One region of the Cupriavidus sp. 05N39 genome, then DNA from elsewhere that is predicted to be linked to it. Evidence: predicted binding sites of a transcription regulator. Region 1 holds the regulator's gene; each other region holds the start of a gene.
The links. The regulator sigma-54, encoded in region 1, starts transcription at its own class of promoters, with help from an activator protein. The targets are predictions, from matches to a motif close to TGGCANGNAANCTGCTTT.

Region 2: AC1DN0_RS25380 (pilin) is a predicted target of sigma-54. The motif match lies at 1,984-2,001, and genes of this name have one in related genera.
Region 3: AC1DN0_RS28830 (ammonium transporter) is a predicted target of sigma-54. The motif match lies at 1,972-1,989, and genes of this name have one in related genera.

What each region holds. Positions count from the first base shown of each region.
Region 1 covers NZ_JBFTNE010000041.1:60,205-72,537, forward strand. The annotation lists gene hprK (HPr(Ser) kinase/phosphatase) at 19-990, opposite strand; gene ptsN (PTS IIA-like nitrogen regulatory protein PtsN) at 1,069-1,524, opposite strand; gene hpf (ribosome hibernation-promoting factor, HPF/YfiA family) at 1,906-2,256, opposite strand; gene AC1DN0_RS20470 (RNA polymerase factor sigma-54) at 2,306-3,781, opposite strand; gene AC1DN0_RS20475 (LPS export ABC transporter ATP-binding protein) at 3,929-4,573, opposite strand; gene lptA (lipopolysaccharide transport periplasmic protein LptA) at 4,610-5,254, opposite strand; gene lptC (LPS export ABC transporter periplasmic protein LptC) at 5,444-6,067, opposite strand; gene AC1DN0_RS20490 (KpsF/GutQ family sugar-phosphate isomerase) at 6,083-7,066, opposite strand; gene AC1DN0_RS20495 (monovalent cation:proton antiporter family protein) at 7,217-9,196, shown strand; gene AC1DN0_RS20500 (ribbon-helix-helix domain-containing protein) at 9,224-9,607, opposite strand; gene AC1DN0_RS20505 (DJ-1/PfpI family protein) at 9,669-10,247, opposite strand; gene AC1DN0_RS20510 (adenine phosphoribosyltransferase) at 10,414-10,986, shown strand; gene AC1DN0_RS20515 (Na/Pi cotransporter family protein) at 11,207-12,333, shown strand, end outside.
Region 2 covers NZ_JBFTNE010000059.1:17,027-21,632, reverse strand. The annotation lists gene uvrC (excinuclease ABC subunit UvrC) at 1-427, shown strand, start outside; gene pgsA (CDP-diacylglycerol--glycerol-3-phosphate 3-phosphatidyltransferase) at 531-1,133, shown strand; tRNA gene AC1DN0_RS25395 (tRNA-Gly) at 1,301-1,376, shown strand; tRNA gene AC1DN0_RS25390 (tRNA-Gly) at 1,446-1,521, shown strand; tRNA gene AC1DN0_RS25385 (tRNA-Cys) at 1,627-1,700, shown strand; gene AC1DN0_RS25380 (pilin) at 2,053-2,523, shown strand; gene AC1DN0_RS25375 (methyl-accepting chemotaxis protein) at 3,612-4,606, shown strand, end outside.
Region 3 covers NZ_JBFTNE010000073.1:56,844-61,449, forward strand. The annotation lists gene AC1DN0_RS28815 (CreA family protein) at 1-446, opposite strand, end outside; gene AC1DN0_RS28820 (acyl-CoA thioesterase) at 463-948, opposite strand; gene AC1DN0_RS28825 (HU family DNA-binding protein) at 1,140-1,421, opposite strand; gene AC1DN0_RS28830 (ammonium transporter) at 2,021-3,223, shown strand; gene AC1DN0_RS28835 (mechanosensitive ion channel family protein) at 3,456-4,286, shown strand; gene AC1DN0_RS28840 (Bcr/CflA family multidrug efflux MFS transporter) at 4,354-4,606, opposite strand, start outside.

The DNA.
Region 1 (12,333 bases):
AGGCACGGCGCTGGCTGCCTAGAGTAGCCGGCCCTGGCCCCGCGATGCCACATCGGCTTGCATCGCGGCGCGCTGGCGGTCCATGAAATCGCGCAGCGTGTCGATGCCGCGCAGGCGCAGGATGGTGTTGCGGACGGCGGCCTCGACCAGCACGGCGAGATTTCGGCCGGCCGCCACCTGGATCTTGACCATGTGGATGGGCAGGCCGAGCACATCCAGATACTGGGAATCCAGCGGCAGGCGTTCGAATTCGCCGTCGTTGCGGCGCACCAGCTGCACCACCAGTTTCAGCTTCATCTTCCGGCGCACCGCGGTCTCGCCAAAGATCGTCTTGATGTCGAGCAGGCCCAGGCCGCGCACTTCAAGCAGGTTTTGCAGCAGGGGCGGGCAGCGGCCTTCAATGAAATCGGGTCCGAGCCGGACAAAATCCACGGCATCGTCCGCCACCAGCCCATGTCCGCGTGAAATCAGCTCCAGGCCGAGCTCACTCTTGCCCAGGCCGGATTCACCCATCACCAGCACGCCCATGCCGAGGATGTCGAGGAATACGCCGTGCATGGTCACGCGTGGCGCGGAAATGCGCGACAGGTAGAGGCGCAGGTGATCGATCACCGCCGCCGAGGACACCGGCGTAGTGAACAAGGGCGTGGAGGAACGCGTGCAGCGCAGTTCCAGGTCGGGCGGTGGCTCCATGCCGTCGGCAATCACCAGGAAGGGCGGTTCCAGCAGGATCAGCTCACCCATCTGGCGCTTGCGCATCTCGTCGTCGAGACGCTGGTAATACGTGATCTCGGGCTTGCCCAGGACCTGGATCCGGTTCGGGTGGATCAGGTTCAAGTGGCCGACGAGATCGGCCGCGGAAGTGGCTTCACGTGCGAATTCGACATCGAACGCCCGGTCGGCGCCTTCCAGGCCGGCTACCCAGGAGAGTTTGATATCGGCTGCGTTGTCGTCGAAGATCGACTGCGAGGTGACGCCAGTGAGTTCCATGCGGGTGCTTTCAGGAGCGAGCTTTCAGACAGCGGGGACAATTGCCCCGCTCGCCTGCGTAAAGATCGCCGAGGCCGGTCAGGGGTGCCATTGCGTCAGCAACTGGTGCACGTCATCGGGGGTGGGCAGGGTAGCCAGTCCTTCGCGCATCTCGCGGTCGGACAGCAGCTGGGCGATCTCCGAGAGAATCTCCAGATGTTGCTGGGTGGCCTGTTCGGGCACCAGCAGGAAGATCAGCAGCGCTACCGGCTTGCCGTCGGGAGATTCGAAGGGGATCGGCTCGGCCAGGCGCATGAAGGCGGCAAGTGGCTGCTTCAGTCCCTTGATGCGGCCATGCGGAATGGCAACCCCGGCGCCAAGACCAGTGGACCCCAGCGATTCGCGGGCGAACAGGTTGTCGGTCACGGTAGCGCGCGCCACGCCATGGTTGTTCTCGAAGAGGAGCCCGGCCTGTTCGAACACGCGCTTCTTGCTGGTGACGCTGACGTCGAGGTTGATGTTGCCGGGTGGCAGCAATTTAGCCAAACGATTCATGTGGAATGCGCAGGGTTTTCTAGTAAGCAGGCCCGGGGCCGGGAGGCATCGCGCCGGGCAAAAAAGAAGAAAAAACCAAGGTCCGAAGTTTCACCGGGTGTCCCCCTGCCGGTGTCGGGCGTCTGGCCATTATAGAGCAGGCCCGCCCCCGCCTTGTGCATTGCAATACCCGATGCGCGGAAGCGGTGCCGCGTGCACGGAAAAATCGTTGAGCTTGAGAACTATGTATTGCACAGCATACACCGGTCCATATGCGTTGCGGAATCCCCCGCGTGGTCCCGGATGAGCGCCAGGAACGAAAAAGCCGCGCTATGGGCGCGGCTTGATTCCGGTTTCAAGGGAGTGACACCGGCGGCCCGGTCTGTGGGCCACCAGGCACGGTCATTGCTGCATCTGCGATGCGGCCATCTGATACTTGACCGCTTCGCGGTCGTGGCTTTGCACGCGATCCTTATGGCGAATCACCTGCCGGTCGAGCTTGTCGACGAGCGCGTCGATAGCGGCATACAGGTCTTCATGATGCGCTTCGACAAAGATGTCCTTGCCCTTGAGATGTAGATTGATTTCCGCGTACTGCCGCCGGTCCTTTTCTTTTGTATTGTCGACAGAGAGCAGCACACTTACGCCAATGACTTGATCAAAATGCCTGACGATACGCTCCAGTTTCGTTTCCACGTACTCACGCAGCGGGGGCGTGATGTCCAAGTGGTGTCCACTGATCTTGAAGTTCATAGCGTTTCTCCTTCTGAAAGAGTTGCACCAGGCAGGCGATGCAACTCGGCTACAAAGTCTTGCGGAGAGTAACTGCCGGAATCTTGAGCGCCTCGCGGTATTTGGCAACGGTGCGTCGTGCCACTACGAAGCCTTGCTCGCCGAGCAATTCGGCAATCCGGCTGTCGGACAAGGGATTCCTGGCGTCTTCGGCTCCTATCAGTTGCTTGATCAACGCACGAATTGCCGTTGACGAGGCCGCGCCGCCGGTTTCTGTGGATACGTGACTGCCGAAGAAATACTTCAGCTCGAAAGTCCCCATCGGCGTTGCCATGTATTTATTGGTAGTCACCCGAGAGATGGTGGACTCGTGTAAACCCAGTGTATCGGCAATCTCCCGCAAAACCAAGGGGCGCATCGCAATTTCACCGTGGGTGAAGAAGTTCTTTTGACGTTCGACAATAGCTTGTGCAACGCGCAATATCGTGTCGAACCTTTGCTGGATATTCTTGATCAACCAGCGTGCCTCCTGCAGTTTTTGCTGCAGTCCCGCAGCACCCGCATCGCCTTTTGCACCGCGCAATATCTGCGCGTACATGTCGTTGATACGTAGCCGCGGCATCACATCCGGATTGAGCTGCGCGATCCAGCCGCCATTCAGTTTACGGACAAAAACATCGGGCACGACGAAGTCGGCTTCGGGGCGGCTGTACGCATGGCCCGGATAAGGCGCCAGAGAGCGGATCAGTTCATGCGCCGACTTCAATTCCGGCTCGTCCACCTGCAGCGCTTTTTTCAGGCGCGTGTAGTCGCGCACCGCGAGCAGTTCCAGGTGATTGGTGACAATGGTCAGCGCCAGGTCGCGCTGCGGGTGCTTGATGCGGCGCAATTGCAGCGCCAGGCATTCGGCCGCATTGCGTGCGCCGACACCAGGCGGATCGAAGCTCTGCAGCAGGGTAAGGACGGCGTGGATCTCGTCGACCTCGAATTCAAGTTCATCCGGCAGTTCGCTGCAGATTTCCTCGAGCGAGGCGCTCAGGTAGCCGTCGTCGTCCAGCGACTCGACCAGGAAGATGGCCAGCCCCTTGTCGCGCAACGAAATTTTCAGCGGCGCGAGCTGTTCCATCAGATGTTCGCGCAGCGTGGGTTCGGCGTCGCGCAACTGCATCGGGGTCTTTTCGTCGTCGTCGCCTTGCGGGCGGCGGGCGAAGTCGTCGAGGCTCCAGTCGTTGCCGTAGTCCTCGTTGCTGTCGGAATAGCTGTCTTCGGCCTCGGGCGCGCCGTCGGGGCGGTTCTCGCTGGTGCCCTGGCCGTCGGCGGGCGCCGGCGCGGGAGCGCTCTGCATGTTGACCGAGCCGTCGGCGGCAACGCGCAACGGGCTGTCGAGCCAGTCGTTCTCGCGTTCGAGCAAAGGGTTCTCGGTCAGCGCCTGTTCCACTTCCTGCTGCAGTTCGAGCGTGGACAGTTGCAGCAGCCGGATCGACTGCTGGAGTTGCGGCGTGAGCGCGAGATGCTGCGAGAGGCGGAGCTGTAGCGACGGTTTCATGCGACCTATTTTATGCCCAACTTCCGTGCCGGTGGAACGGAAATTGCTATCGCTGATGACGCCGTGATCGTTGCAGGGTAAAAGGCGACACCGGAGCCACCTTGGGCACAAGGTCGCCGCAGCTGCCGCTTGCTGTGGCGCGCCGCGTTACATGCGGAAATTCTCGCCCAGGTAGACCTTGCGCACCGACTCGTTGGCGATGATGTCTTCAGGCCGGCCCGAGGCCAGCACGGCGCCTTCGCTGATGATGTAGGCGATGAAGCGGGGCGCCGAGGCCAGGGCGCGGGCGATTTCCACGCGGCGGCGTTCGCCGCCTGACAGCGAAAGCGCCGGATTGTCGCGCAGGTGGGCAATCTGGAGGTCATCGAGCAGCGTGTCCAGCCGGCGCTCGAGTTCGGCCTTGCCAAGTGGCTTGCCGTCCTGGATCTGCAATTCCAGTACCGCGCGGATGTTCTCCTGCACATTCAGCTTGCGGAACACCGAAGCTTCCTGCGGCAGATAGGACAGGCCCATGCGTGCCCGTTCGTGAATGGCCAGGCCGCTGATGTGCTTGTCGTCGAGCACGATGTCGCCCTCGTCCAGCGCCACCAGTCCCACGATCATGTAGAAGGAGGTGGTCTTGCCCGCGCCGTTGGGCCCCAGGAGTCCGACCACCTCGCCGCTCTTTACGTCGAGGGACACATCCTTGACCACCGTGCGCGAGCCGTAGCGCTTTTTCAGGTGGCGCACGACCAGCGTGCTGCTGTCCTTCAGGGTGGCGGGCTGGGAGGGTGCGGTTTGGGTAACGGTCATGAAGGCTGAATCCGTGGATCGGGCGACGCGGCGGCGTCAGGGATTGACGGGGGCGGGCGCAGGCTTGAGCGGCAGCGGGGCGCCGGCGGCGCCGCTGGCGGGTTGCTCCTGGCGCGGCGACAACACGGCGCGCACGCGACCGGACGGGCTGCCCGCCGTCGCGTTCTCCGTACCGCCGCTGGCGGTGTAGAACTCGTTGCGGCTGTCGTAGGTGATCACTGCGCCGCGGATCTCGTCGACCAGCTTGGCGCCGGCCAGCCGCGCCATGCGTGCGCGGCCGATCAGCTTGGACAGCTCCTGCTTGCCGTCATACTCGATGCGGTCGCCCCAGCCGTCGATGTATTCGTCGACGTTGTCGCGCTTCTGGCGGATATAAGCCTGCTTGCCGCCCTTGGACGTAGCCACGGCGTACTGGTAGCCCTCGGGATCGGTGCGCACTTCGGCCGCGTCGGATTTCAACACCATGGTGCCCTTGGTCAGCACCACGTTGCCAGTCAGCACATAAACCTGCTTGACGTCGTCATAGCTGGCGTTGTCGGCTTCCAGTACCAGCGGTTTCTCGCGGTCGGCTTTCTCCGCGCTGGCGGGCGCGGCCAGCGTGAGGCCGAGGACGGCTGCCAGCGTCAGCAAAGCGGCCGTGCTGCGGCGGCGACAGGACGATGTCGTCAGGAGTGAATTCATGTTGGCGTGATGGCGGTTGGCGCGGACGGCTGTGGCCCGCGGGCGGCTTCGTTTCCTGGCGGCTGTTTCCGGGCAAGGCGGGCGGGGCTGCGCGGGCGGCACCCGCCTGGGTACCGTTTGCGCCCGCTCGCCTGGCCAGCACTGCTTCGCTTCATCTGGCAACAGCCTCTCGGGTCTTTGTTATCTGGGCTACTTCGCGGGACTCGCCGGCGGCCCCGTAATAATGGTGCCGCGTACGTTACCCAGCAATTGTACTTCGCGGGTGACATTGTTGAAGATCAGCCCGTTTGCCGTCATCACCGACGGGCCGCGGGTCAGCTTGACGGCTTTGTCGGTCTTCACGATGTCATCGTTGATCAGCACCTGGAAATACTCCGAGGCGGCTGTCATCTGCGGATCCTTGGCCGGGTCCGGCCCTTGGGCACGCACGATAAAGGCATTGCCGAACAGGTCGATCACCGAGCCTGCCGCGTTCATCGTGCCGCGATCGGAGTGGCCCGTGACAGGCGGGCGGTCGATTTCGTAGGCGCGCATGGCCGGACGCGTCACTTCGTAGGTCTGGTCGTCCTCGAAGTGGATCATCTTGTCGCCGGTGAACCGCATCTTGGTGTTGCCGTCCTCGGCCAGTTCGGTGGCGGAGAAGCGGACCATGTAGTAATCGGGCTCATGCTTCTTGCCCACCGGCCCGGTGGCGGCTTCTTTCGGGGAATTGACCTGCACCAGCCAGAAAGTGCTGCCCGCCACTAGCGCCATCAACAGCAGCGGCAAGGCGCGCATTCCTAGCCGGCTCAGGGAGGACAGGATATCCCGCATAGTTTGTGGGTGCTCTCAGATGACCTTGGCGCGGGTCAGGTCGTGGATGTGCAGGGCACCGACCAGGCGCTGGTCGGCATCGACCACCAGCATCTGGTTGATGCGGTTCGCCTCCATGACCTGCACGGCTTCCACCGCCAGCTGGTCCGGCCCCACCGTATGCGGCGAGCGGTGCATCACCTCGCTGATGGGCACGGTCTTCCAGTCGCGCGGCGTTTCCAGCAGGCGGCGCAGGTCGCCGTCGGTGAAGACGCCGATCAGGTGGTCGTCCGGATCCACCACCGCGGTCATGGCCATGCCCTTGCGGGTGATTTCCATCAGGGCCTGCGCCAGCGGCGTGCTTTCGCGTACCTTGGGCACTGCGTTGCCGCTGCGCATGACGTCGCGCACATGGGTCAGCAGCTTGCGCCCGAGCGCGCCGCCCGGATGCGAGCGGGCAAAGTCTTCCTCGCCGAAGCCGCGCGCGTCCAGCACCGCCACCGCTAGCGCATCGCCCATCGCCAGCGCGGCGGTGGTGCTGGCGGTGGGGGCCAGGTTAAGCGGGCAAGCCTCTTTCTCCACACCGGCGTTGAGGTGGGCGTCGGCCAGCTTGGCCAGCGTGGAGGCGGGGTTGCCGGTCACGGAGATCAGCTTGGCGCCGATGCGCTTGACGATCGGCACGATCGACAGCAGTTCGGCGGTCTCTCCGGAATTGGAAAAGGCAATCAGCACATCGTCGCGCGTGACCATGCCCAGGTCGCCATGGCTGGCCTCGGCCGGGTGCACGAAAAAGGCCGGCGTGCCGGTCGATGCCAGCGTGGCCGCGACCTTGCGGCCGATGTGTCCCGACTTGCCGATGCCCGACACGACGACGCGTCCGCTGCAATTCAGAGTGAGTTGCACGGCCTGCGCAAATTCGCCGTCCAGGCGGCCCGCGAGGGCGGCGACGGCATCGGCTTCGATCTGGAGGGTCTCGCGAGCGAGCCGAAGTGCTCGATCCGCATTGAAATTAGCTATCATGGCGACGAAGTATACCAACGAATGCGATGGCGCTTGGGCTGTTCCTGGGATCGGGCGGCCGGGGCGGCTGCCGTGCTTGCCGCAATCCGCCGGCAGGGCCGCCCGAGCCGGGTTGTCCTGGCCCGGTGGTGGCGTACCCTGATCCTTCCGATGCACTCTCCGCTGGACCTGACCCTTGTGCTGCTGGCCGCCGCCGTGTTCGGCGTGGTCGCCTTTCGCATGCTGCAATTACCGCCGATGCTGGGGTACCTGGTGGTCGGCATCCTGATCGGGCCGCACGCGCTCGGGCTGGCCAGCGATACCGCGCAGACCAAATACCTGGCCGAGTTCGGCGTGGTCTTTTTGATGTTCTCGATCGGGCTGGAGTTCAGCCTGGGCAAGCTCAAAGCCATGAAACGGCAGGTATTCGGCCTGGGCGGCTCGCAGGTGGTGCTGTCGCTGCTGGTGGTGATACCGGCGAGCTGGGCCTTCAACTGGCTGTTTCCGCTGTCCTGGCAGGCTTCGGTGGCGCTGGGCGGCGCGCTGGCCATGTCGTCCACCGCGATCGTCTCCAAGATGCTGTCGGAGCGGCTGGAGCTGGAAAGCGAGCACGGGCGCAATATCATCAGCATCCTGCTGTTCCAGGACTTGGCGGTGGTGCCGCTGCTGATCGTGATTCCGGCGCTGTCGCGCGATCCCGGCGACATGGCGATGGCGCTCGGCCTGGCCACGGTCAAGATCGTGGTGGCGCTGAGCCTGATCTTTTTTGTCGGCAAGCGGGTCATGAGCCGCTGGTTCCATGTGGTGGCGGCGCGCCGCTCGCAGGAGCTGTTCATGCTCAACCTGCTGCTGGTCACGCTGGGCATGGCGGCGCTGACCGAGCGGCTGGGCCTGTCGATGGCGCTGGGGGCCTTCATCGCCGGCATGCTGATCTCCGAGACGCCGTACCGCCATCAGGTGGAGGAGGACATCAAGCCCTTCCGCGATGTGCTGCTGGGGCTGTTCTTCGTCACCATCGGCATGTTGCTCAATATTCACGTGGTGCTCGATCACCTGTGGCTGGTGCTGGTGTTGCTGATCGTGCCGATCATCTTCAAGCTGCTGCTGATCGCCGGCCTGGCGCGCCTGTTCGGCTCGCGCCAGGGGGTAGCGATCCGCACCGGCCTGGGGCTGGCGCAGGCTGGCGAGTTCGGTTTCGTGCTGCTTAACCAGATCGATGGCCTGAACCTGGTCGATCCGGTGCTGATCCAGGTCATCCTGGCCTCGATGCTGCTGTCGATGCTGGCGGCGCCGTTCCTGATCCAGTACAGCGACGCCATCGTGCTGCGCTTTGCCGCCAACGAATGGCTGATGCAGTCGCTCAATATGACGCGCATCGCGGCGCAGAGCCTGCAGACCGAAAAACACGCCATCATCTGCGGCTTCGGCCGCAGCGGCCAGAACCTGGCGCATATGCTGGAGCGGGAGGGCATCACCTACGTGGCGCTCGACCTTGACCCGGATCGGGTGCGGGAGGCCGCCGCCGCGGGCGACACGGTGGTGTACGGCGACGCGGGCCGGCGCGAGGCGCTGATCGCGGCGGGCCTGCACCGGGCGGCTGCCTTGATCATCACTTATAACAACACGCCCTCCGCCCTCAAGGTGCTGCACCACGTGCAGGAGCTGGAACCGGCGCTTCCCGTCATCGTGCGTACCATGGACGACTCGGAGCTCGACATCCTGCAGAAGGCGGGCGCCACCGAGGTGGTACCGGAAAGCATCGAGGGCAGCCTGATGCTGGCCTCGCACGCCCTGGTGCTGCTGGGTGTGCCGATGCGGCGGGTGGTGCGCGGCGTGCAACAGGCGCGTGATGCGCGCTACAGCCTGCTGCGCGGCTACTTCCACGGACGCGACGACGAGGAGGATATGGTCGAGCGCGAGTCGGTGCGGCTGCAGTCGGTCTCGCTCGGCCCCGAGGCCACGGCGGTGGGGCGGCGGCTGGGCGCGCTAGGGCTGGACCGCATCGGGGTGGAGGTGACGGCGGTGCGCCGGCGCGGCATCCGCGCGTTCGATCCGCAGCCGGAAACCGTGCTGGAGCCGGGCGATATCGTGGTGCTGCGCGGGCAGCCCGAGGCGCTGGAGGCAGCCGAGCAGCGCATGCTTGCCGGTTGACTCTGACGCCGCGCAGGGAATGCGGCCTTATGCCGCCGCGCGGCTGGCGGGGCGCGCCGGTTCCGCCCAGGATGGCGGCAGGCCTTCCAGCACGGCCCGTGCATCGAGCGAGCCGACCGGCACGCTCTGATCGGCGGGGATGCGGCCTTCGCCTTGTAGCAGCAGGTAGCGCAGGCAGCACACGCGCAGGAATGACGTGAAGTTCGCCGCCTCGCCCCGGTACGCCGTCAGTTCGTCGTGCAGCCGGGTGATGAGCTGGCCCACGCTCATGCCGTCGCGCCGCGCCAGCGTTTCGAGCACTTCCCAGAACAGGCTTTCCAGCCGGATGCTGGTGGCCACCCCGTGCAGCCGCAGGGAGCGCGACTGGCCCTCGTACGACTGCGGGTTGGCCCGGATGAAGATTTCACACATAGAACAACTCCCGTGCGTGGCGGCCCGCGAGGGTATGCTCGCGGGCCGCGTTCGGAAGTCTCTAATGTACGATCCGGGTGCCCAGGACCGCAAGGAACTGCGCCAGCCAGGCCGGATGCGCTGGCCATGCCGGGGCGGTCACGAGGTTGCCATCGGTGTGTGCCTGGTCGACCGGGATGTCGGCGTACTTGCCGCCGGCCAGGCGTACTTCGGGCGCGCAGGCCGGATAGGCCGAGCAGGTCCGGCCTTCCAGCACGCCGGCCGCGGCCAGCAGTTGGGCGCCGTGGCACACCGCGGCGATCGGCTTGTTGGCGCTGGCGAAGTGACGCACGATCTCCAGCACCCGTTCGTTCAGGCGCAGGTATTCGGGGGCACGGCCGCCTGGGATGACCAGCCCGTCGTAGGCTGCCGGATCGATATCTGCAAAGCTCGCGTTCAGCGTGAAGTTGTGCCCGCGCTTCTCGCTGTAGGTCTGGTCGCCCTCGAAATCGTGGATGGCGGTGGGGCAGCTGGCGCCGGCGGCCTTGTCCGGACACACCGCGTGGACCGTGTGGCCCACCATCTGCAAGGCCTGGAACGGCACCATGGTTTCATAGTCTTCGGCATAGTCGCCGACCAGCATCAAGATCTTTTTTGCCATCACGGTCTCCTGTATGGTTACGGCTGTCAGGCCGGGTGCCGCACCGGAATGCCCGTGCGGCCCGCCTGAGCCTTGGGCCCATTGTGTTGCCGTTTGCGGCAGCCCGGGTAGTAACCCATTACCGCATGCAGCCTGCCGCCGCGGCTGGCTGTCCGACCGAGTCCCCATGCCCAATACCACCATCCAGTCGTCCGCCCTTGGCGACGTCACCCACTACCTGCGCGAACGCATCCGTACCGTGCCGGACTGGCCGCAGCCCGGTGTCATGTTCCGCGACATCACGCCGCTGCTGCAGGACCCCAAGTCGCTGCGCGTACTGATCGATGTCTTCGTGCACCGCTATATGGACGCCCGGCTTGACATGGTGGCAGGCATCGACGCACGCGGCTTTATCCTCGGCGCCATCCTGGCCTACGAACTCAACCTTGGCTTCGTGCCCATCCGCAAGAAGGGCAAGCTCCCCTTCCAGACCGTGGCGGAGGAGTACGAGCTCGAATATGGCAGCGCCACGGTCGAAATCCACGCCGATGCCTGCAAGCCCGGTGACCGCGTGCTGCTGGTGGACGACCTGATCGCCACCGGCGGCACCATGATGGCCGGCCGCAAGCTGCTGGAACGCCTGGGCGCCACGGTGGTGGAGGGCGCCGCCATCGTCGACCTGCCCGAGCTGGGAGGCTCGCGCCACCTGCTCGACAGCGGCCTGCCGCTGTTCACGGTTTGCCGCTTCGACGGACACTGACGCCTGCCCAGGGATCATCAGCGCTCCGCCCATCCCAGGCGGGGCGCGGTGTTGCGGCCCTTCCAAGCCATACGTCCATGGCGTTGCCCGCACATGCACGCGGGAGCATAATGCCCCATTGACAACGATACGATGGCCGGGCGGAATCGTGCGATCTGCATTTGCTTATCTGCATTTGCGTCCGCAAGCGATGGAGGCACCGGTCACATTAGGGCGGACCATGGGCGTACTACTTCATTTGCTTTCCGGCGTGGCGCTGCTGGTGTGGGGCACCAACATTGTCAAGGTCGGCATCCTGCGCGTGTATGGCGCCAACTTGCGCCACGTGCTCTCCTCCAGCATTTCCAACCGCTTCACGGCGTTTGCCGCCGGCCTCGGCGTGACCGGGCTGGTCCAGAGCAGCAACGCAACCGCGGTCATCGTCAGTTCCTTCGTGGGCCAGGGCCTGATCGCCGTGGCCCCGGCGCTGGCCATCATGCTGGGCGCCAACGTCGGCACCGCGCTCATGGTGCAGGTGTTTTCGCTGGACCTCTCGTGGCTGTCGCCGCTGCTGATTTTCGTCGGCGTGATCCTGCATTTGTCCTGGAAGGGCAACAAGCCCGGCCACGTGGGCCGCGTACTGATCGGCCTCGGGCTGATCACGCTGGCACTCGAGCTGATTTCCATCGCCACCCGGCCCGTGGTGCAGGCCGCCGGAGTCAAGGTGCTGTTCGGTACGCTCACCGGCGATCCCACGCTGGATATGCTGATCGGCGCCTTCCTCACCATCCTGTGCTATTCCAGCCTGGCAGTAGTGCTGTTCTGCGGGGCGCTGGCCTCGGCCGGGGTGGTGTCGCTGCATGTGGCGATGGCGCTGGTGCTGGGCGCCAACCTGGGCTCCGGCATCTCCGCGCTGCTGACCACCTCCGGCAATAACCAGCCCGGCAAGCGCGTCACCCTGGGGAACCTGCTGTCGCGGCTGCTCGGCTGCGTGATCGCGCTGCCTTTGCTGGGGCAGGCCGAGCACCTGCTGGCGCTGGTCGATGCCGATCCGCAGCGGCTGGTGGTCAATTTCCACCTGCTGTTCAACGTGGCGCTGGCGGTGCTGCTGCTGGGCGCCACCGGTCCGCTGGCACGCCTGTGCGAAAAGGTGCTGCCGGGCCGCAACACCGGCGACAGCCAGGTCACTCCGCGCCACCTTGATCCGGCCGCGCTGCCCACGCCCGCGCTGGCGCTGTCCAATGCCGCGCGCGAAGTGCTGCGCATCGGCGACCGCATCGAGCAGATGCTGGACAATATGCTGCGCGTGCTGCGCACCAACGATGCCAAGCTGGCCACCGCCACCTGCCGCATCGACGACGAGGTGGA
Region 2 (4,606 bases), on a different contig from region 1:
GATCGATGGCGGCAAGGGCCAGGTGGAGGTCGCGCGCCAGGTATTCGAAGAACTCGGCCTGGATATCGGCCTGCTGGTGGGCGTGGCCAAGGGCGAAGGCCGCAAGGTCGGACTGGAGACGCTGATATTTGCCGACGGCCGTCCGTCGCTGGAACTGGGGCAGGGGAGCGCGGCCCTGATGCTGGTGGCGCAGATCCGCGACGAGGCGCACCGCTTTGCCATCACCGGCATGCGTGCGCGCCGCGCCAAGGTGCGCACCACCTCGCGGCTGGAGGAGATCGAAGGCGTCGGCGCCCGCCGCAGGCAAAAGCTGCTCACCCGCTTCGGCGGCCTGCGAGGCGTCATTGCGGCTAGCATCGACGAACTGGCCAGCGTCGACGGCATTTCACATGCGCTAGCCGAGGAAATCTATCGGCAGCTGCATTGATTCGGTCAAATCCGAGGGCCGTGTGGCAGGAAATGCTCGGTTCCCGTTGAAATAGGCGACAATCTCAGGGTTGCCCATTGCCGTTGTCTCGTTTCGAGCCCCCATGCCGCTGAATATACCGATCCTGCTGACCTGGCTCCGTGTTGCCATGATTCCCCTCGTGGTGGGTGTCTACTACCTGCCCGAGGCATGGCTGCCAATGCATGCCAAGAACATGACGGCAGCAGGTTTCTTCATCATTGCAGCGGTCACCGACTGGCTGGACGGCTTCCTGGCAAGGCGCTGGAACCAGACATCGTCCTTTGGCGCTTTCCTGGATCCGGTCGCCGACAAGCTGATGGTGGCCGCGGCATTGCTGTCCCTGCTTGCACTGGGCCGGGTCGCCGACCTGATCGCGCTGGTGATCATCGGCCGCGAGATCACCATCTCGGCGCTGCGCGAATGGATGGCGCAGATCGGGGCCTCCAAGAGCGTCGCGGTGAATTTTCTCGGTAAGCTCAAGACCACTTTCCAGATGATCGCGATACCGCTGCTGCTCTTCAACGACAGTCTGCTGGGCATCGTCGACGCCTCGGTGCTGGGTGCGTGGATGATCTATGTGGCGGCTGTGCTGACCCTGTGGTCGATGTTTTATTACATGAAGCTGGCATGGCCGCAGATTCGCGAGCGCAGTGGCCTGAGTGGAGAAGCCACCGCACAAAAATGAAGATCCGGTGAAAAATATGCTTGACGAATGCTGCGGCGGTTTGCAATAATCCTGTTCTCGCTTCTGACGAAACAAACCGAACGAAGCGAAAAGCAGCAAGAACGCAGCGTGATGTGGTCAGTATCGGCGCAGAAGTAGCGTTTTAAGTAAGAAGTCAGCAGGATCCTGCGGGAGTAGCTCAGTTGGTAGAGCGCAACCTTGCCAAGGTTGAGGTCGCGAGTTCGAGCCTCGTCTCCCGCTCCAGGTTTCCGTTGCATCTGGAAATCGCGGTGCATACCGTAGGGTTCCAGATTGGCGCTCAGAGTAGTAAATGCGGGAGTAGCTCAGTTGGTAGAGCGCAACCTTGCCAAGGTTGAGGTCGCGAGTTCGAGCCTCGTCTCCCGCTCCAATCCCAAAGGGAAGCAGCGCTTCCCTTTTTGTTTGCGATAGTGGTGCGCAGGCGCGGCCCGGCAGGGTCAGGCGAATGCGGCTACAATCCCAGCAGCCGTCACCCGGCGGGGTGGCAGAGTGGTCATGCAGCGGCCTGCAAAGCCGTGTACGCCGGTTCGATTCCGACCCCCGCCTCCAATATAAAGCCCTGATCATTCAGGGCTTTATTCTTTTCTGTTCCGCTCGTCATCCTGTTGAACCCGGTTGGAAAGAGGGTTGAAGGATTCGCCGCCGTTTGGTTTGGCGAGGGAGCGGTCGCGCAGGGTTAGGGGCCACCCAACTTCCGACGGTGCCAAGCGGCTTACTGCGCATGCCGGAATTCGTCACCAGAACTGACGTAATTTGTCACGGTGCGCCGGATACATGCAGTTACAACTGACGCACTTTGTCACAATGATCCGGTTTCCGGCCAAATTTGGGCTGGCATGAGGGTTGCTTATAGAGTTTGCGCAGCAAGTTGCTGCCTACAAAATAATTGGGGGTCAATCTTATGAAAAAAGCACGGATGGGAATCAAGCGGGTGCAGAAGGGCTTTACTCTGATCGAACTGATGATCGTGGTCGCGATCATTGGTATTCTGGCAGCAATTGCGATTCCGCAGTATCAGGACTACGTGACCCGTTCTCGGTGGTCGGAGAACCTCACTGCAATTGCCCCTCTTAAGCAAGCGATCGCCGAATGTGCGCAGAACAATGCTTTGCCGGCTGGGGCTATTGCTGCGGTAGCATGTGTTGACAATGTGGGGCTGGCTACGGCAGCTGGCGGTGGTTTCACAGCCATGCCGACGGCGGCGTCGCTCCCCAACGGGACTGTTACTTACACAGCGGGGGTAATTACGATTGTTGGTAGGGGGCAGCTGGCGGCAACGTGCTCCGTAACACTCACGCCCAATGTGACCGCCTCCAATGTACAGTTTGCGGTCGCAGACGTCGGTTGTACCAAGGCGCAAACCGGCGTTTGACCCCCGCTTTAGGTGTATAGGTCTAAAAGCGCCTTCGGGCGCTTTTTTCCTGTTTCGGAGCAGTATTCTGCCGTTGCCCACCACGAATCGCGTCGTTCGCGCGGAACGGGTGGATTTGCTTGGAGAGCGCATACGGCTCACGGCAACACTGGCGGCCGCGCCCACTCCGCAGGAGATTGAGCAGAAACTGCAACGGATGCGCACTCTGGCGGCGATCTAGCGTGCGCCCCGATCTTGTGGGGCAGGTGCTCGCTTGCTCTTCGCGGCCAAGACGCCCGCGGGTAAGGGCTGAATGCAAAAAAGGGCCCGCCATTGCGTCACATATCTTCGAGGGGTTACGTTTTGCGGCGAGCCGGCACGTGAAGTAGCTCGGGCCAGCCGCAGCCAGGCAAGCGTCAACGGGGGATTGTGGCGCGGCGCACACAGTTCGGTGTTCAGGGGCGCGCTGCGGGGCGCAATGCAATAAGTCATTGATTTATAAGTGTCCGGGCGGCCTGCAAAGCCGTGTTCGCCAGTTCAACTCTGATCGCCGCTTAGATCGTTAAGCACTTAGCGCTGCCCTAATCGGTGGCGCTTTTGCTTTTTAGCGAACCAAGTGGCGGCACTCGCTGGTAAATAGGGCGAAGTCTCCCCGGGGTTCCTGTGCTCCCTCTTTTCGCCCCATCGACTGTCTGGCAAATTCCGTCTTGCTCGTTCCTGTTCCCCCTCCCCGCGCTGCTCGTCCCGCATGCCAGCACCGTTGCCTGGGCTCTAGCGGCACCTCCTGGCGCTGTCAGTTCATTGCTTCCTTTTGTCGCCTATCATTCGCTATTTTTAGGACTTATCCTATTATCGTCGTTTATTTTCTGTTTTCTGGCATTTTTGCTTCAGCAAATGCCACCGGATGCCGTAAAGACGGAGGTAAGACCCGTTCAAAAGACGGTTCGCCGGATCTGAAGTCTTCGCAAGCGCGCTTCGAAAGTAGATTTGTCTGGGCTTGTGGGTGGTTTGGCGCGGCAGGAGCCGTGCACGCGACCCGTGGGCGTCATTTCAACATCCTCCTTTCCAGGAATCGGTGCCCGCCCTGTGGCGGGCGCCGGCTATGCGTAATGAATATCACTCAACGCCTGCTGGCCACCTTGTCGCTGGCCTTGTTCGCCATACTTGCCCTCGGTGTCGGCGGCATCTGGCAACTCCGCGCATCGCAGGAGCGCTTTTCCTACTTCAACGACAACACGCTGGTCAGCGTACGCACGCTGGATGACCTCTGGGCCAATGTCAACGGCATGCGCGTATCGCTCTACGCCTATGCCCTGTCGGACGAGGCGAGCGGGCGCGCGGAAGCCGTGGCGGCTTTAGCGAAGGCTGACCAGGCTTTCGATACGATTGTTGCCACCTACGAACGCAACGACATCTCGGATGAGAAGGACCGGGCGCTGCTGGAAGCCGACCGGGCCGCGGTGAAGCGGTACCGGGTGGAGCGGGAGCGTTTCCTGGAGAAGTCTGCGGAGGGCGATGCCGAGGCGGCGCGGGGCATGTTGCTGGGTGGCTCGCTCTTCAAGGCCGCGACGGCGCTGGGCACGGCCATCAACGAACACGTTGCCTACAACGCCGCCTTGGGCAAGCAGGTGGCCGAGAACAACCGCAAGGCGTACGAACTGGCGCTGACGGTGTTCTGCGCGATTATCGGGGCCGCCTTCGTGATCACCGGCGCGATGGGTTTTTCGCTCTATCGCCGAATCCACGGCAGCCTGGCGGAGATCGAGCAGACCTTGCACTACGTCAGCGAGTCGCTCGACCTTGGGCGGCGCGCATCGGTGCGGCACAACGATGAGATCGGGCGGACGGCGATTGCCTTCAACGAATTGATCGAGCACGTCGCCTCGGCGCTGTCGGAGGTGCGCATGTCGACCGATTCGGTGAGCACGGCGGCCCATCAGATCGCCGCCGGCAATGCGGACCTTTCCTCGCGCACGGAACAGCAGGCGGCAGCGCTGGAGCAGTCCGCGGCGAGCATGGAGGAGCTGGCGGTGACCGTGCGGCAGAATGCCGAAAACGCGCGCCAGGCCAGCGGCCTGGCGGACAATGCCGCCGACGTGGCGGT
Region 3 (4,606 bases), on a different contig from region 1:
GCCGCCACCGGCACCGCGGTCACGCTGTTCTGCGGGCTGCCGGAAACGATGCGGTCCGAGTAGGTCAGGTAGACCAGGGTATTGCGCTTGCGGTCGACCGTGCGCACCACGTGCAAGGTCTTGAACAGGATCGACATGCGTTCGGAAAATACGTTGTCCTGCTGGCGCAGCGGGCCCTTGAACGTGATCGGCCCGACCTGGCGGCAGGCGATCGAGCTTTCGGGCGGATCTTCGGCCATGCCCAGCGATCCCTTGATGCCGCCGGTGCGGGCACGCGAGACATAGCACGTCACGCCCTGCACCATCGGATCGTCATAAGCCTCGATCACCACCTTGTCGGAGCCGGTCATGCGGAAATTGGTGCTCACGCTGCCGATCTCCTCGGCATGCGCGGCCGGCGCCAGCAGCGCCAGCGCCGCTAGCAGGCGCATCAGGCTGGTATGCATGCGTGCCCCTTCCACCTCAGGACACCTTGCCCGTGATTTCGTCGTGCCGTTTTTCCATTTCCTGGCGAAGCTGGCGGCGCAGCTGGGCCGCGGCAAAGCGCTGGCGCTCGACTTCGTCACGCGGCACCAGCGCCGGCACCTCGGCCGGGGCGCCATTATCGTCCACCGCCACCATGGTGAAATAGCAGCTATTGGTATGGCGCACCAGCTTGCTGCGAATGTTCTCGGTGATGACCTTGATGCCGATCTCCATGGAGCTGCGCCCGGTGAAATTGACTGCTGCCAGGAAGGTCACCAGTTCTCCCACGTGGATGGGCTGGCGAAATACGACCTGATCGACCGACAAGGTCACGACATAGCGCCCCGCGTAGCGGCTGGCACAGGCATAAGCCACCATGTCGAGATACTTGAGGATGGTGCCGCCGTGCACATTGCCGGAGAAATTGGCCATGTCCGGCGTCATCAGCACGGTCATGGAAAGCTGGTGGGACAGGTCGTTCATGATGAAATCCGGAATCTGGAAGCGGCCGGGCGGACCCGCGAAGCGGGTCGAAAGGCTGGTGCCGACGATCGGCAGTTTAACCCGGAACGGGCCCCTTGCCTTGTGGCGGAGCACGTCCCGGCGCACCCCGGCGCCAACAAAAAAGCGGCCTTTCGGGCCGCCTTCTTATCAGCGCTCAAGGCGCGGACTGCTTACTTCTTCTTGTTCACAGCGTCCTTGAACCCTTGGCCGGCAGAGAACTTGACCGTCTTTGCGGCCGGAATCTTGATGGTCTCGCCGGTACGCGGATTGCGGCCGGTACGCGCGGCGCGCTTGCCGGAGCTGAAGCTGCCGAAACCCACCAGCGTTACCGAATCACCCTTGGCAACCGCCTTCTTAATATTGTCCAGAGCCGCATTCAGTGCGCGCTCTGCCGCTGCATTGCTCAATTCGGCGTCCGCGGCGATGGCAGATACCAGTTCACCTTTATTCATGGCTGATTTCCCTTGTTGGTCGTCTTGATCGGAGTGTCTGCCACGCGGCAAATTACCGATCGGCGCAGTCTAATCCGCGCTTTACGCATTGGGCAATCCCCAGTGGCACCAATGCAACGAAAAAAGCCGCAAATCCTTGAGTCAAGCGCCTTTGCGGGGAATTTACCCCCCTTTTCCGCCCTTTCAAATGCGCCCGTTGAGGCTAGGCAGAATTCGAACGCGCGTACGGGCGACGCGCATCCCTTGTGGCGCGATGCGGCTTTGCTTCGTCCGCTCGCTACCACCGCCGGTGCGATGCGCGGATCACAGGCGGCGGCATGCCCCGATTCTGGGCAAGAGCGGTGCAATCTCCCATTATGGTGCATGGGTGTGAGAGGGCTACGCCCCAAATCAATGCGGTGCATCATTTTGGCGCAGGCTTTTGCCTGTCCCCACAGGGACTGCAAGGCGATCGCCCTCGCTGCTATCAACGGGGCAGCCCCCGCAGGCGCGACAATCCGGTGCAAAAGCACCCAACACGGTGCAGATTCCCCGCCAGGATGCCCCACACTGGAATGCTTTTTGCATACCAGTGCTCCCATTTTGAGCACGAGGAATGTATGGACAATTGGAAAAGCGGCACCGACGCCCTGTTCATCCTGCTGGGGGCGATCATGGTGCTCGCTATGCACGCGGGCTTTGCGTTTCTTGAGTTAGGCACGGTGCGCAAGAAGAACCAGGTCAACGCCCTGGTCAAGATATTGGTGGATTTCGCCATTTCCACCATCGCCTATTTCTTCATCGGCTACACCGTGGCGTATGGGGTCGAATTCTTTACCAGCGCCCATGAACTGGCGCAACGAAGCGGCTATGAACTGGTGAAGTTCTTTTTCCTGGCAACTTTTGCGGCCGCCATTCCCGCCATCATTTCCGGCGGGATTGCCGAGCGCTCGCGTTTCAATCCGCAACTGGTGGCAACCTTCGTCCTGGTTGGCCTGGTGTATCCCTTCTTCGAAGGCATCGCCTGGAACAACCGGTTCGGCGTGCAAGACTGGATCACCTCCGTCGCGGGCGTGCCCTTCCACGACTTCGCCGGCTCTGTCGTGGTTCACGCCATGGGCGGCTGGATCGCGCTGCCGGCAATCCTGCTGCTGGGCGCGCGCCGCGGACGCTACCAGAAGGACGGCCGCATCAGCGCCCACCCGCCCTCCAATATCCCCTTCCTGGCGTTGGGCGCCTGGGTGCTGGCGGTGGGGTGGTTCGGCTTCAATGTCATGAGCGCGCAGACCGTCGACAAGATCAGCGGGCTGGTCGCCATCAATTCGCTGATGGCCATGGCGGGCGGTACCCTGGCCGCCTGGGCGGCGGGCCGCAACGACCCCGGCTTTGCCTACAACGGCCCGCTTGCCGGCCTAGTGGCGGTCTGCGCGGGCTCGGACCTGATGCATCCGTTGGGTGCGCTGGTGACCGGGGCCATCGCCGGCGCGCTGTTTGTTTACCTGTTTACGCTGGCCCAGAACAAATGGCATATCGACGACGTGCTGGGCGTCTGGCCGTTGCATGGGCTGTGCGGTGCCTGGGGCGGCATTGCCGCCGGTATCTTTGGCAGCCAGGCGCTGGGCGGCATCGGCGGCGTCTCCCTGGGCGCGCAGACGATCGGCACGCTGCTTGGCATCGTCATCGCCCTGGTGGGCGGCACCGTGGTCTACGGCACATTGAAGAAGCTGGTCGGCATCCGGCTCGATGCCGAATCGGAATACAACGGCGCGGACCTGTCGTTGCATCGCATCTCCGCCACGCCGGAGCGCGAAACCAACTGGTAAGCCGCGGCGCGCAGGGGGCTTGCCCCCCCGCGCCATCCGCTGCCGCGGATCCCCGGCCGTTGGCGGCCAGTGGCGCGCTGCGCTCGTGGCGGCCATTTTGTGCTTGAACTTCCGCACGCGGCGTAGCAATAATGCGTTGCCCGCACTCGTGTCTTGCCCCCGATGCGCCCGGGAATCCGCTGCACGATGTTCGTTGCCCGTGTACCTGCCGAGCCAGCAAGGGAGAACCGCGATGGATGCTACAACGCTGCAGAAGCTTCAGGACGTAGTGATTGCCTATGCGACCGAATTCGGGATCAAGATACTTGCTGCCCTCGCCTTCTGGGTGATCGGCCGGTCGCTGATTCATTTCGTGGTGCGGCTGGTGCAGGGGGCGCTGGCCAAGCAGAAGGTCGATCCGACCTTGCTGCGTTACGTCGGGTCCATCGTCACGGTCACGCTCAATGTCGTGCTGGTGATCGGCATCCTGGGCTATTTCGGCATCCAGACCACCACCTTCGCCGCGCTGATCGCCGCGGCCGGCGTTGCCATCGGCATGGCCTGGTCGGGCTTGATGTCCAACTTTGCCGCGGGGGCTTTCCTCGTGGTGCTGAGGCCATTCAAGGTCGGCGATTTCGTCACGGTGGGTGGAATCACCGGCACGGTCAGGGAGATCGGCTTGTTCTGCACCACGCTGGATACGCCCGACAATGTCCTGACCGTGGTCGGCAACAACAAGATTTTCGCGGACACCATCCAGAACTTCAGCGCCAACGCCTACCGCCGCGTTGAACTCAAGGCGCAGCTGGCCGGCAGTACCGACCACATCGCCGCCGCCGCGCTGCTCAAGGAACGCATGGCCGCACTGCCCAACGTGCTGACTGAACCGCCGCCGGACGTGGAGATTCTCGAATTCAACCTGGTCGGCCCCGTCCTTGCCGTGCGTCCATACTGCCATACCGATCATTACTGGCAGGTGTATTTCGACACCAACCGCGTGATCCGCGAGAGCTTCGGCGAGGCCGGATTCTCCGCGCCGATGCCAGCCCAGCTGGTGGTGCTGCAAAACAGCGCGGCCACGTAACCGTGCCGAGAAAGGAGGCGCCGGAAGCGTGGAACCAGGCCGCCCCGCTACGCTACGGCGGCAGCAGTCAGCCGGCGCCGTGCGCCGGTTTGCCTGAACGGCCGAAGACGCGCATCAGTACCGCACCGGTACCGCAAATACCCATGACTACCGCCAGCGGCAATGCACTGCCGTCGCGCCAGAAGCTGACCCCGGCGCCGGCCAGGGTGCCCAGCCCGAATTGCAGCGTCCCCATCAACGCGGACGCTGTGCCGGCCCGCTGGCCCTGCTCGGCCATGGCCAGGGCCGACGCGTTCGGCAGGATGCATCCAAGGCTGGCG